One region of the Rothia endophytica genome, then DNA from elsewhere that is predicted to be linked to it. Evidence: riboswitches for the same ligand, from Rfam matches in the RefSeq annotation. Region 1 holds a riboswitch; the other holds the start of a gene.
The links. A riboswitch is a leader RNA that binds a small molecule or an ion and turns the genes downstream of it on or off. The one in region 1 is predicted to bind S-adenosylmethionine.

Region 1 (7,149 bases):
GATTCTGGATGTATAGCAGAATTCAATATAGCTGACACATCAATAAATATTCTCGAAGGAACTAGAACTGCTTTCGACAATAGGCGAATAAAGTATGACAAATTTGTTTAACGCTAGTTCAGCGACCATTTATTTTGAGGCATGTATTATTTCACATTTAAATTATTTACTAAATATTACGTGATTTTATAGTCAAATATAGGTAGTCAAAATTAATTTTTGAACTATCTACATCTATAGGAGCAAGTCAATCTACACACCAAAGCATATGGTTCTGGCTTAATCTTTTTACGGGTCTACACATAAAGTTCTATAACCGTCACTGTTTATCTCTACTCCACAACCTATTTTAATGTTGGTACAGGTCATTGCCTCTTCCTTAGAGCGATACTGCATCGAACAGTACGTAGCTTCGTACCGTGGTCAACCACCTGCAGGGTGTAGCCTTTATGACCTCCGCTTCCTCTCTTTTTCCACCGTTACTTAGGCTCTGGCTTCTCAGAAGAGGTTATTGTGGCTGAGCTGCTGGAGGTTCAGGGTAAGCCCGTGGACCTGGGGGGGGCTACTACAAGCCCTCAGACGAGCTGGCAGATAAGGTAATGCGCCCGAGTGCTACCTTGAACGGTGAGCTGACTAAGCTCAAGTAAGTAGATTATAAAAAAGGCTGGTGGCCTTCCCAAAAGGGAAGGCTACCAGCTTTTTAATAGTGGTCCTAAAAGGTTGAATAGCCTTCACGGCTCATAGTTACACCGTGACCGGTTTTAGTGTTGGTACAGGTCATCGCCTCCTCCTCAGAGCGGCATTCAATCGAACCGTAGGTAGCAGTCGTACCGTACTCAACAACCTGCGGGGCATTACCCTCGTGCTCCCCCATCATGAAGAACATGGCATCACCACGCGAATTCAGCGATACCTCATCCAGCTCATCATCTAATGCAAAGACCCAGGCAGGGCCAGTAATATCACCGGTCGGGTACTTCGCCTCATCATAATAGGACTTCACGCCGCACCGGGCGAGACCCTCCACCGCCCAGATGTCACACCCAATATTGCCGGTTGGGCTGACCAAGATACCGATTTTCTCATCGGCCGCCACCTCCTTGCCCACCGGGAAAGTAGTAGTCACCTCAACTAGATCAGGCTGGGCCTCATATGAGCTAGTAGCCGAAGGCATCGGGCTCGGCGTAGGCACCGAAGAGTTTGCCGCAGCAGCTGACGAAGCAGGTGGGGTTACCGTTTCATTATCTGTTGTTCCTGTGCCAGATGAGCCGCACCCGGCCAAGAGAACGGTGGTAGCCAGAAGTGTCAGTCCAGTATAAGACTTCATTGTCTTCCCTTCTCGGTAGTGATTCCAGGCTAACAGCACACAGCCTCCGCACACCTCACTAAAACTATCCATTAGTTCCAAAAATAGGGGGTGGTGGGCCAGAAAGTCTGGCCCACCACCCCTTATATTGATCTATCTTTTCCTAGGAAAGAGAGGACGCTAGTTCGCAGCCATCTAGCGGTTTATCCGAAAGGTGTGCCAGTGCGAAACCATGATCGAAACGCCTGCCCAAAAGTTTATAGGTGGAATTCCACAGCAGCTCCGTTGTAGCCGCCTCCCCATGAGTCTCGCTATCAGAGTTCTCGCCGGCTTCAGGAGCGCAGAGGTAAGCCACGCGCTGCGGGTCGTGGTGCCAGAAATAAGATGCACCATCCGCTGTTTGCAGCCGCAACCGGGTGCCGCGACGGGCAGTGACAGTGGCTTTCTCCCACACCATGTTTGAAGCGTTCATACCAACAGCAGGCACAATTCCGTGACCGGCAGTGTGAAGAATACAGCGGGTACCAACACGTTCTTTGGTGGTTTCTGCATCGGCATTGGAAGAAGAAAAAGAAAGCTGACCCATGAGGGCCTCCTAAAATAATCGCTACTTTCACCGGATCATTTGAGCCGGGTGACCGATTTTCCTTTAAGGGCACCGTCTGCGAAAGGCGGTTGCCAGCCAACAAGTCAAAGGGCTTAGCGTTGGGCTTCTGAATCGTGATTACTACTTTAACAGAGCTTTACGAAATAGTTCAAGCATCCTGCAGAAAAATGATGGATGCCTAGCTCAGCGCGCCGCCAGATTCTTCCAGGTAGCAGGTAGCACACAGGGACTCGTAGCCCACGTGCACGCCGTCGATGGCCACCTGGTCGCCGTCGAAGATGAACTTTCCGTCCAGCGTCCGCCCGTTAAAGAGTGCTTTACGGCCGCACCGGCAAATAGTCTTAAGTTCTTCAAGAGTGTGGGCAATTTCAAGCAGGCGAGCAGAACCGGGGAAGGCGTGAGTACGAAAGTCGGTGCGGATACCGTAGGCAAGTACTGGGATGTCCTCCAGCACGGCAATGCGCATCAGGTCATCGATTTGTTCTGAGGTCAAGAACTGTGCCTCGTCTACTAGCAGGCATGAGACGGGCAGGTGCCAATGCATCCGGTCAGGGTCTTCAGCTACTTCAGCAGCGGCATGAAAGAGACCCTTAGCTGAGTCCTCGGGCCCAATAAGGAAGTCAGCATGGCGGGTCACGCCCAGGCGAGAAACAATGAGGGCATCACCCTTGGTATCCACACGGGGCTTAGCTAGCAGGACGCGCTGACCGCGCTCCTCATAGTTATAGGCAGCCTGCAGCAGGGCCGTAGACTTGCCCGAGTTCATCGCCCCAAAACGGAAATACAGCTTAGCCACGTGCGCTACCCTTTCACCAGAAAAATCAAACGGCACCAGTCTACCCGCAAACAAAAACACCAGCATGGCGGCTCCCCTTCGCGAGCGAAAGGTGAGCCATGCTGGTGCAGTGGTGGCGGAGTGGACGTGCTTGCAGCCGGCGAGAGCCCGCCCGCCCCGCCACCGTTCAGTTTGAGGTTAGCCCTTGACGGGTTCCACCTCGATGCCAGAGACATCCACCTGATTGAGGGGAATGGTCTTTGAGCCGCTGACCATCTTGTGGACCAGGTAGACGCCAATGATGATAGGTACACCAATGTAGGCTGAGACAACCTCGAACCAGTGGCCCTCAAAGATGGCGTTATAGTTCTGGCCACCAATGACCAAGAGGCACATGAGCAACGCAACGATGGGCCCGATGGGGAAGAGCGGTGCCTTGTAAGGCAGGCCATTCACATCGAAGCCCTGGGCGACGTAGGCGCGTCGGAAGCGGTAGTGGCAGATAGCAATGCCCACCCAGGTGATGAACCCGGAGAGGCCTGAGATGTTAATCAGCCAGGTGTAAGCGGCACCCTGGCCTACGAGTGCGGTGACGAAGCCGAAGAGACCGATAGCTGCGGTCATCAGCAGGGCGGGCATGGGGATGCCGCGTTTGTTGACGCGCATGAAGATTTTGGGTGCTTTGCCCTCGACTGCCAGGGAGTAGAGCATACGCGATGAGACGTAGAGGCCTGAGTTACCGGCAGAGAGGATAGCGGTCAGAATGACCGCGTTCATCACGGAAGCTGCGAGCGCGATACCCAGGTTATCGAAGACCATGGTGAAGGGCGAGTAAGCGATGTCGGTTTCATCAGCGCGCAAGAGGTTGGGGTTGGTGTAAGGAATCAGAGTACCGATCACCGCGATAGCACCAATGTAGAAGAGCATGATGCGCCAGAAGACGCTCTTGAGGGCACGGGGGACGTCGCGGCGGGGGTTTTCTGATTCGCCAGCGGCAACACCAATCATTTCGGTGCCTTGGAAGGAGAAGCCAGCGACCATGAAGATGGCCAAGATGGAGATGAAACCGCCCTTGAAGGGTGCTTCGCCGTCGGTCCAGTTACCAAAGCCCGCCTCGTTATTTCCCAGGATTCCAAAAATCATGAGGATACCTGCAATGAGGAAGACGATGACTGTGAGCACCTTGATGGCGGCCAACCAGTATTCTGATTCGCCGTAAGCACGAGCTGAAAGAATGTTGATGCCCAAGATGATGAAGAGGAAGAGGCCCGCCCAGATCCAGCCGGGGACGCCGGGGAGCCAGTAGGACATAATGACGCCGGCAGCGACCAGTTCTGCGGCAACGGTAATGGCCCAGTTGAACCAGTAGTTCCACCCCATAGCGAAGCCAAAGGACTCTGAGACGTAGCGTGAAGCGAAGGTCTGGAAGGAGCCTGCTACGGGCAGGTTGGCTGCCATTTCGCCCAGGGACTGCATGAGGAGCAGCACCATGATGCCGATGAGCGAGTAGGCGAGCAGAGCGCCGCCGGGGCCAGCGGTTGCGATGGTGGAACCTGAAGCGACAAAGAGGCCGGTGCCAATAGCGCCGCCAATAGCAATCATGGAGAGGTGACGGCTGCGCAGGCCGCGCTTCAGCTCTTCTTTATTCTCACCAACCGGAGTGGGAACTGCATCAGTAGACATAAGGAGCGTACTGCTTTCGGTAGTTAGGATGCTGGAGGATTACACCAGGACCCAAGAACTTACCCCAACAGTTTTGCTAATGGGGCATAAGACAAACTTTAGATTACCACCGCAGCGTCCATTTGACCCCTAAACACCGCGTGATATCCAGCCCAGAGGGCAGAAAAGAGCCGCCCTGCACTCCAGTGACCGTGGGGGCTGGAGCGCAGGGCGGCGCAATGGTGATGAAGAGCGGGCTAGAAATACACCCGGGTTGACCTAGGCGTTCTCGTTGATAAAAGTAACCTTGGTGGCGTGCTCTACAGTGCGGCTGACGGTGCAGTCCTTCTCGGCCGAGAGTTTAATCAGGCGGTCCACCATCTTCTGCGCTTTCTCGCCCTCAGCACCGGCGGGGAAGGCTACCTTGAAGCTCACCTCAACATCATCAAGCCGAACAGCGCCGTCCTCATTTTGCTTGATGGCAGAGGACAGCACCTCGAAAGTCTCGGGCTCCACCTTTCGGGAAGTCACCACATCGACGTCCACGGCGGAGCAACCAGCGATTGCGGCAAGCAGTAGCTCGACCGGAGTCAGCATCCCCTCCCCCTGGCCAAAATCTAAGGTAGCCCCGTTAGCACCGGTGGCTCGGTAGTGCTTTTTACCGATGCGCTCAACGGGCACAGCGCGGTAGTTAGGGTCTTCAGTGCGGGCATTTTCTGCCATGGGGCTCTCCTTATACGAATGGAGTAAGAGGTCTTCTTATAAAAACGTGTGGCGCTAGCTACTTATTCCGTGCGCTGTCACAGCTAGGGCGGTTAGGGCGCTTTGAGTAGCTTCATGGTGATCCGCGAATCGATGCGGGAGATGTACTCGTGCTGAGAGGCGAGCGCGCTGTACCAGCGCTCATAGGCTTCTGAGTCTTTCACGCGTACCTTGATGTAGTAGTCGGGCAGACCGAACATGCGGCGGAATTCGATGACAGCTGGATCGGCAAGGACGGTGCTCTCAAAGGCTTCTACGCTGGGCAGGTCGTTGCGTGAAAGATCTACGAAGACCAGCACCTCAAAGCCTTCATCGAGCAGGGCATGGTTGATGCGGGCCGTATAGCCAGCAATAATTCCAGCTTCTTCTAGCCGACGCACCCGGCGCAGACAGGGGGCAGCTGTTAGCCCTACCCGAGCAGCAAGTTCCTGGTTGGCGAGCCGACCATTAGCGGTAAGCTCTTCAATAATTGCGCTATCAAGGTTGTCCATGTGCTTTATCTTGCTATAAGAGCTGCTTTTTAGCAATAAAAAGCAAACACTTTGCGGGGCTTTTTATCTAGACTTGTTTCTTATGTACCAGGAAAGAACCACCACCGCTTCACTGCCGTTTGTGACAACCAGCGAGGTCACCAGCCCCGCTACAGCGACCGGGGCACTGCCCGTAATTTCTGGCGAGCATGTGCATACTTTGCCTGGTGAGAGCGGCTTCCGCGAGGGCTTGCGCGTTGCCGGTTTCATGTGCCTTGGCTTTGTGGTGATGGGTATGGGTTTGGGTGTGCTGGTGTCATCCTACGGGTTAGCCTGGTGGGTTGCCCCCGTGCTGTCTGCCGTGGTTTTCGCCGGATCTGTTGAGTTCTTGTTGGTAGGCATGATCGCGGCCGCCGCTCCCCTATCCCTCATTGCATCCACCACCCTGATTATGAACGCCCGGCACCTGGTCTACGGCATCAGCTACCCGCTGCAGAATGTGCGGGGCGGCTTCGCCAAGGCGCTAGCTGTTTACATGCTCTGCGATGAGGCCTACGCAGTGAACACGGGGCCAGGCTCTAAGAATTACCGCCAGGGGAGGATCCTGACCGTTTCGATACTCCTCTGGGTCAGCTGGTGGGGTGGCTCCACCCTGGGCTACTTCGTAGGCGCAGCTTTCCTGAGCAACCTTGCAGGCGTGGACTTCGTCATGACCGGCATGTTCATCATTCTTTCCATCGACGCTTACCGCGCTGTCAAAGATCATGTCACCGCTTCGCTGGCTGCCGCGGCGTCAATCACCGCTATCATTCTCTACCCGCAGTCCATGTTGTTGATAGCCCTGCTAGCCCTGGTGTGCTTCTTGATTCTGCGCCATCTTGTGCAGGGCCGTCAGGGCGCTTGCGAGATCTCTACCCAGGAGAGTCAATATGCCTAACACCGGCTACATTCTGACGGCAATTTTTCTGGCTGCCGGCATTACCTTTGCTCTGCGCCTGATTCCCTTTGGCATCAAGAGCGCGCTGAAAGGCAACGCACTGGTAGAGAATCTCTCGCAGTGGTTGCCTATGGGTGCAATTATTTGTCTGGGTTTTTACGTACTGGTTAGCATCGACTACTCCTCAGCCCACACCGCTATCCCCTACCTGGCAGGTTCAGTGATCACTGCCGGTCTGCACCTGTGGCGCAGAAACCTGGCCCTGAGCCTGGTGGCTGGCACCGCGGTCTGCGTCATCCTTTCTACCTGGGTTTTCTAACAGCCTGCTTAAAGACATCTGGCCCCCGCTTGCTGTAGCGAGGGCCAGTTATTTATGGGGCGTTAGAGGACTGCGAGTGCTGCTTCGTAGTCAGGTTCGGTGGTGATTTCATCGACCAGCTGGGTGTAGATCACTTCACCAGCGGAGTTAAGGACGACCACGGAGCGTGCCAGTAGACCTGCTAGAGGGCCATCGGTCATGGTCACACCGAAGTCTTCGCCGAAGCTATCACGGAAGGCGGACGCTGAGACGACGTTCTCGATGCCTTCAGCACCGCAGAAACGATCCAGGGCGAAGGGTAAGTCCTTGGA
Region 2 (7,149 bases), on a different contig from region 1:
ATTCAGCGGCCACCACTGGTAGCCCATGGCAGCTTGGCCAGCATAAGCGCTCTCAGCGTCTGCGGGGAGGGCATACCCTACCGGTTGAGGGGCACGTAGGGACGCGTAGGTTACCTCATCGGATGGAAGGTAAGGGATCAGCCCGGTAAGGTCTCGTTCGTGAGAACCATAACCGTGCAAGAGCACCACCAGGTGGGTGCCTGCCCGTGCTGGCTCGGCATTTGAAAAATCAACCAGGTACTGGGACATAAGTTTTCCTTTGGGCGGGGTGTTTTTTCCAACCTAACATAGCTTCCCCGGGCTTTTGCCGAGCATTATAGTTAGGCGACCACCCTCAAATACTTGTGTGGGTAGGCGCGGCCGGCTGAGCGAGTCTTCTGCCCGTCTGCGGCGTCCTGCGCCTCAAAACTCTGCAGCAGAATACGCTCCAGCTGGCGGTGTTCAATCAGAAAACCGTCATGTCCACAGGGTGAATGGATCACGGCGGGCTCCACCGGCTGCGGCAGGGAGGCAGCAATAATCTGGGTGTCGGATGGGAAGAAGAGGCGGTCCGAGTCAACGTAGGCAAGCGTCCATCGGCAGGTGGAAAGAGCCAGCGCTTTCTCAAGATTGCTGCGACCACGTGCCACATCGTGGCTCAGTAGCGCCTCGTTGATCGCTAGGTAGGAGTTGGCGTCAAAACGCGCGGTCAACTTCTGCCCATGGTAATCCAGGTAGTTTTCCACCTGGTAGCGGCCGCGCTCACTGTACTTGGGGGCAAGTACCTCGTGGCCCGGCTGTTCGTCGCGCCCAAACCGGAAGTGCAGTTCAGCCGCCGAACGGTAGGTGGTGTGCGCGATACGTCGGGCAAGGGCCAGCCCGGTATCAGGAGCGGGGCCGTCGTAGTAATCGCCGCCGGCAAAGTTGGGGTCCTGGCGTATCGCTAGATTCTGCATGTGCCCCCAGGCAATTTGTTCGGCTGTAGCTGCCGAACCCGAAGCCAGCACAGCTACCGACCGCACCAGGGAGGGGTAAGTCACCGCCCATTCAATGGCGCGCGCTCCACCCAGTGAGCCGCCCACCACGTGGTGAAAAGACGTAATGCCCAGCTGATCAGCCAGTACCTTCTCGGCGTGGACGCTGTCCCGAATGGTAACAGCTGGGAAGCGGGAGCCCCAGGGTTTGCCTTCAGGATCTATGGAAAGGGGTGAGGGGGAAGCCGGTCCTGTTGAGCCGTAGCACCCCCCCACCATATTGGGGGACACCACAAAGTACTTATCGGTATCGATGACTCGCCCTGGGCCCACAGCGGTAGGCCACCAACCACCTGCTTCAGCTGCCGCCCGCACTTCTGCCGGAGCATCCGAAGCCGCGCGACCAGCAGAGACGTGGGTGTCACCGGTCAGCGCGTGCAGAATCAACACCGCATTATCGCCGGCTTCATTGAGGGTTCCCCAGGTTTCATAGCCAATGACGACATCGGGCAGAGTTTCACCGTTTTCAAGGGCTAGGTCGCCGATCGGGGCGTACTTAAGTACGCCGTCCTCACGGGTGCCAGCAGCGGTATCAGTGGTCGAGGTTTTAATCGTCATCGATTTACCTTTCGTACTTTAAAGTGCGTCGAAGCCCAGTTCGAGGTCAGCCAAAATATCATCGATATGCTCAATACCCACCGAGAGGCGAATAAAGGCGGGATTGATGCCGATGGCGGCTAGCTCATCTGGCGTTGATTGGCTGTGCGTGGTGGACGCCGGGTGTACTACCAGGCTGCGCACGTCGCCAATGTTGACCAGGAGGGAGTGTAAGGACAGCGCATCTACAAATTTTTGGGCGGTAGGAGCATCCGCGTCCTTGAGAGTGAAACCCAGGACTGCACCGGCGCCACGGGATAGGTATTTCTGAGACAGCCCGTAGTAGGGTGAACTTTCCAAACCCGAGTAAACTACCGATTCAACTGCGGGATGCTCGGATAAGAAGCGGGCAACTGCAGCGGCGTTCTGCACGTGTCGCTCCATGCGGAGTGAGAGGGTCTCGATCCCGATCGCTATGTTAAAGGCATTGGTCGGAGAAATTGATGCTCCCAGGTCACGGAGCAGGGACACGCGGGCTTTCAAAATGTAAGAGAGGTTGACGCCAAAGGCGCCGTCTTTACCCAGGTCGCGGGCGTAGACCAGGCCGTGATAGCTCTCATCAGGCTGATTGAAGAGGGGGTATTTTTCGGGGTAAGCGCCGTAGTCGAAGGTGCCTGCGTCCACGATGACACCACCCACAGAGGTTCCGTGGCCCCCTAGATATTTGGTCGCAGAGTGCACCACAACATCAGCACCGTGCTTGATGGGGTTCAGCAGATAAGGTGTTGCTACGGTGTTATCCACGATAAGGGGAACACCCACGCTGTGAGCTACTTCTGCAATGGGTTCAATATCCAGCACGTCCCCGCGGGGGTTGGGTAGGGTCTCCCCAAAGAAAGCTTTGGTGTTAGGGCGAGCAGCAGCGCGCCAGCTGTCGGGGTCTGCAGGGTCATCAACGAAAGTGGTTTCAATGCCTAAATTCGCCAGGGTGTATTTGAAGAGGTTGTAGGTACCGCCGTAAAGAGAGGGCGAGGCAACGATGTGATCCCCTGCCCCGGCAATGTTAAGAACCGAGAAAGTATTAGCTGCCTGACCAGATGCGAGCAGCAGCGCTCCCACTCCGCCTTCTAGGGCCGCGATACGGTTTTCTACCGCTTCTTGGGTGGGGTTATTAATACGGGTATAGATGGGGCCCAGCTCAGAGAGAGCAAAACGGTTAGCCGCCTGCTGTGAATCCTTGAAGACAAAAGAGGTGGTCTGATAAATCGGCAAAGCTCGTGCACCGGTGACAGGGTCAGGTTCTTGACCAGCGTGAATTTGCTGGGTCTCAAATTTCCAGCCGGCAGGCTTGCTGGGAGTAGGGATGTTCTGTGAGGTCGTCATGTTGGTAGCTCCAGTCTCTAGTGAGGAAAATATCTCGCAAGGTGGGGCCGCATGCCGTAACTCCCGGTCTACCGGAAGGTGATGCACCAAAGGAGAAGGCACATCGGTCCCGCGCTTACACATGCCCGTCTGGGATGTGTCAGGTCTTCACTCAGGGCACCCCACCGCAGGTGGAGGGTTGCCGGCCAGCTAGCTGAGGCTTAGTGCTGGCGCTCTTGACCTGTTGTTAGTCTTCCTTAGCGGGTTTGATGGCGTCAAGAAAGCACCGCAAGATGTCAGCATGTTTCATTTGTTGCAAAAGTTACGCAGGTGTAACTTTCACTCTTACACAGTTTGGATTAAGACCACGCACGGACTAGGAGCGCGCTCCTGCTCTTATGGGGAAACCTCTCTCCACTAGACTGGAGAAGAAACCATCAGAAAGGCATCTCATGACGCTCACCCCACCCCGTCCCCCGCGCATCGCCAGCGAGCGCACTCATCATGGCGATACTTTCATTGATTACTACGAATGGATGCGTGATAAAGAGAGCGAAGAGGTGCTTGCCCATCTCGCAGCAGAGAATGCTTACACCGATGGGGTTACCGCTGATCAGCAGCCGCTGCGCGACGCTATTTTTGAAGAGATTAAAGGCCGCACTCAGCAAACGGATATGTCCGTTCCCTCCCGCAGGGGTGCTTGGTGGTATTTCAATCGGACGGTGGCCGGCGAGCAGTACCCCATTATGTGCCGGGTTCCTGCCTTAACAGAAGGCAGCGTTGTTGAGCGTTATACACCACCGCAGGTGGTGCCCGGTCAGCCGCTTGAGGGTGAAGAAGTGGTGCTGGACTGCAACGAGTTTGCCCGAGACCTACCTTTCTTCTCACTAGGTTCCTTCCAGGTTACTCGCGACGGACGACTGCTGACCTTTGGGGTCGATGACACCGGCGATGAGCGCTACACCCAGCACTTTAAAAACCTTGAAACCGGCCAGATGCTGGATGAAAAGATTGAAGATATCTTCGCCGGAGCTTTCTTTGCCTCGGGCGCTAACCACCTTATCTATGCTGTAGCCGATGATTCCTGGCGCCCCTATCAGATTCGTGCTCATCGAGTGGGAAGTAGCCCGGCTGATGACATTGCTCTCTATACCGAAGAGGATCAGGGCATGTGGCTGGGAGCGGGGATGTCGTCCTCCCGTACCCACGTGGTGTTGACCTCCGGTAACTCTGAGTACACTGAAACCCGCGTGGTCAATATTCACGAGTTAGGCGAGGTAGAGCCCACGCTGATTATTAGCAGGGAGCAAAGGATTGAGTACAGCACCGACATCATCGATGTCGATGGAAGAGCCTACCTGGTGCTCACCCATGACTTTGATGCGCCCAACTCAGAAATCGTCATAGCCCCTCTCCCCGAGGCCTATGTACCCTTTGAGCGTCTGCGGGCTGATTGGGTGGCTCTTATGCCGCACCGCGACGATGTACGCATCGAGAGCGTTAGCTTCTCGCGCAACCACCTTGCGGTCATGGCGCGGGAGAACACCACGGTTAAGGTCTTTGTTGCACCCCGCAGCTCACTGTCACATCAGCTCGCCGTAGGCAACCCCCGCGGTATCGAGTTTACTCAGCCCGGCGGCTTTAGTGAGGAGCTCTACACCTCCTCCTGTTCAGGGATGAACATTATGTCCCCGGTGATTCGCCTCAACTACACCTCCTTCCTCACGCCCAGCAGTGTCTATGACTACTTCCCTGATACCGATGAGCTGGTGCTACGCCGGGAAACACCGGTTCTGGGCTACGAGCGTGATCAGTACACCGCTTACCGCATGTGGGCGCCAGCTGCCGACGGCGCCATGGTTCCTCTTTCTGTCATGCACCTAGCTGATATGGATAGGACACAACCGCACCCCGTGATTCAGTACGGTTATGGTTCCTATGAAGCTTCAATGGATCCTTACTTCTCTGTAGCCCGCCTGAGCGTCCTCGACCGCGGCGCTGTATTTGTGATTGCTCATATCCGCGGCGGTGGCGAGATGGGCCGGTCCTGGTACACCGAAGGCAAGAAACTAACCAAGAAGAACACCTTCACAGATTTCATTGATTCCACCGACTTTCTCGCCTCACTCCCCTGGGTGGACGAACAACGGATAGGTATTATGGGTGGTTCTGCCGGCGGTCTGCTCATGGGGGCCGTATTGAATATGGCGCCGCAGAAGTACAAAGCCTGCCTAGCCCAGGTTCCCTTCGTGGACGCCCTTACTACCATCCTCGACCCAGAGCTTCCGCTCTCTGCTTTGGAATGGGAAGAATGGGGTAACCCCATCGAAAACCGTGAAGTTTACGACTATATGAAGTCTTACAGCCCTTACGAAAACATCCGAGCTACTGCCTACCCGGCGATAGCCGCAGTCACCTCTCTTAATGACACACGTGTGTTGTATGTTGAGCCTGCGAAATGGGTAGCTAAACTGCGTGAAATTATCTCTTCAGATTCACCGGTTCCGCTGCTCAAGACGGAAATGGATGGCGGGCATGGTGGAGGCTCAGGGCGGTACACCGCCTGGCGCGACATTGCCTGGGACTACGCGTTTTTGCTATCTCATCTGTCCGATAAAAAATAGATACATTTAAAATATTCGGGCATAAAAAGTATTGAGTGCTTTCTCAGCAGCAGGGGCTATCAACAACCAACGCTTATATCCCCTGCTCTTTTTATTTCACTCAATCACTCCTGCCTCCTGAGGAGTGTGCCCCTCTCAGCACACCCCGGTAGTGCGAGTGTAGGCGCCCGTCCATTACTGCACGGGCGCCTATTAGTTTAAAAGAAAAAGCAGGGTCACAGGAAGAAGATCCTGCGCCCTGCTCTTTTCAAGGAGGGTGGGTTAGCCCTCTACTCCCAGCTTTTCAAGGATGAGCTCACGCACGCGTCCGGCATCAGCCTGACCGCGGGTTGCCTTCATGACCTGGCCGACGATAGCGCCGGCAGCCTGCACCTTACCGGCACGGATCTTATCGGCAACATCGGGCATAGCAGCCAAAGCTTCATCGATAGCGGTGGTTAGCGCACCGTCGTCAGACACAACTGCCAAGCTACGCTTCTCAACAATTTCAGCGGGCTCACCCTCACCGTCAATGACAAAACCCAGCACCTGGCGGGCAATCTTGTCATTAATCTTCTTGGCTTCAATGAGCTTATTGAGCTCAAGGACGGTCTGAGCAGTCGCACCGGTGTCAGTCAGTTCGACTTCACGTTCCTTAGCGATGCGAGCGATTTCACCCATCCACCACTTACGCGCCACAGCAGCGGGGGCACCAGCTGCAATGGTCTCTTCGATGACGTCCATTGCACCGGCGTTGACCACGTCGCGGAACTCCTCATCGGAGAAACCCCAGTCAGCCTTGAGACGGCGGCGGCGCTCAGCGGGAGGCTCGGGCAGTTCGGCGCGCAAACGCTCAATCCACTCGGCATCGGTTACCACGGGCACTAGGTCCGGCTCAGGGAAGTAGCGGTAGTCATCCGCGTCAGACTTAGGACGACCCGAGGTGGTGGAGCGGGTATCCTCGTGCCAGTGGCGGGTTTCCTGCACCACCTTCTCGCCAGCTTCTAGTACGGCAGCATGACGCTGAATCTCGTAGCGTACGGCACGTTCGACTGAGCGCAGGGAGTTAACGTTCTTGGTCTCTGAACGGGTTCCGAATTCGGTGGTGCCCTTGGGCATCAGTGAAACGTTGGCATCACAGCGCACGTTACCGCGTTCCATACGGGCGTCCGAGATACCCAGGTTCTTAACGATTTCGCGGATGGCCGCTACGTAGGCACGAGCCAGCTCAGGAGAGCGTTCCCCTGCACCCACAATGGGGCGGGTAACGATTTCGATGAGGGGCACACCGGAACGGTTGTAGTCCACCAGCGAGAAGTCAGCGCCCTGGATGCGTCCAGCGGCGCCGCCCTTGTGGGTCAGCTTACCGGCGTCCTCTTCCATGTGAGCGCGCTCGATATCGATGGTGAAGACGGTACCGTCTTCAAGCTCAATATCGATAGAGCCGTTCTCAGCGATAGGTTCATCAAACTGAGAGGTTTGGAAGTTCTTGGGGGTATCGGGGTAGAAGTAGTTTTTACGCGCAAAGTGAGAGACCGGGGCGATGTCACAGCCCAATGCTAGACCCAGCTTGATAGCAGACTCCACTGCCTTACCATTGACCACCGGTAGAACACCCGGCAGGCCCAGGGAGA

Region 2: linked by a shared signal. The riboswitch ahead of ABD982_RS07165 (O-acetylhomoserine aminocarboxypropyltransferase/cysteine synthase family protein) and the one ahead of ABD982_RS03015 (hypothetical protein) in region 1 are both predicted to bind S-adenosylmethionine.

The regions. Positions count from the first base shown of each region.
Region 1 is NZ_BAABKP010000001.1:655,739-662,887, reverse strand. It holds gene ABD982_RS03030 (TrlF family AAA-like ATPase) at 1-111, shown strand, start outside; gene ABD982_RS03020 (hypothetical protein) at 713-1,327, opposite strand; gene ABD982_RS03015 (hypothetical protein) at 1,470-1,892, opposite strand; SAM riboswitch class IV at 1,909-2,026, opposite strand; gene ABD982_RS03010 (thymidine kinase) at 2,092-2,709, opposite strand; gene ABD982_RS03005 (amino acid permease) at 2,887-4,371, opposite strand; gene ABD982_RS03000 (OsmC family protein) at 4,630-5,073, opposite strand; gene ABD982_RS02995 (Lrp/AsnC family transcriptional regulator) at 5,166-5,603, opposite strand; gene ABD982_RS02990 (AzlC family ABC transporter permease) at 5,686-6,519, shown strand; gene ABD982_RS02985 (branched-chain amino acid transporter permease) at 6,512-6,838, shown strand; gene tpx (thiol peroxidase) at 6,901-7,149, opposite strand, start outside.
Region 2 is NZ_BAABKP010000002.1:143,300-150,448, forward strand. It holds gene ABD982_RS07155 (alpha/beta hydrolase) at 1-249, opposite strand, end outside; gene metX (homoserine O-acetyltransferase MetX) at 321-1,571, opposite strand; gene ABD982_RS07165 (O-acetylhomoserine aminocarboxypropyltransferase/cysteine synthase family protein) at 1,590-2,933, opposite strand; SAM riboswitch class IV at 3,040-3,154, opposite strand; gene ABD982_RS07170 (S9 family peptidase) at 3,365-5,536, shown strand; gene gatB (Asp-tRNA(Asn)/Glu-tRNA(Gln) amidotransferase subunit GatB) at 5,798-7,149, opposite strand, start outside.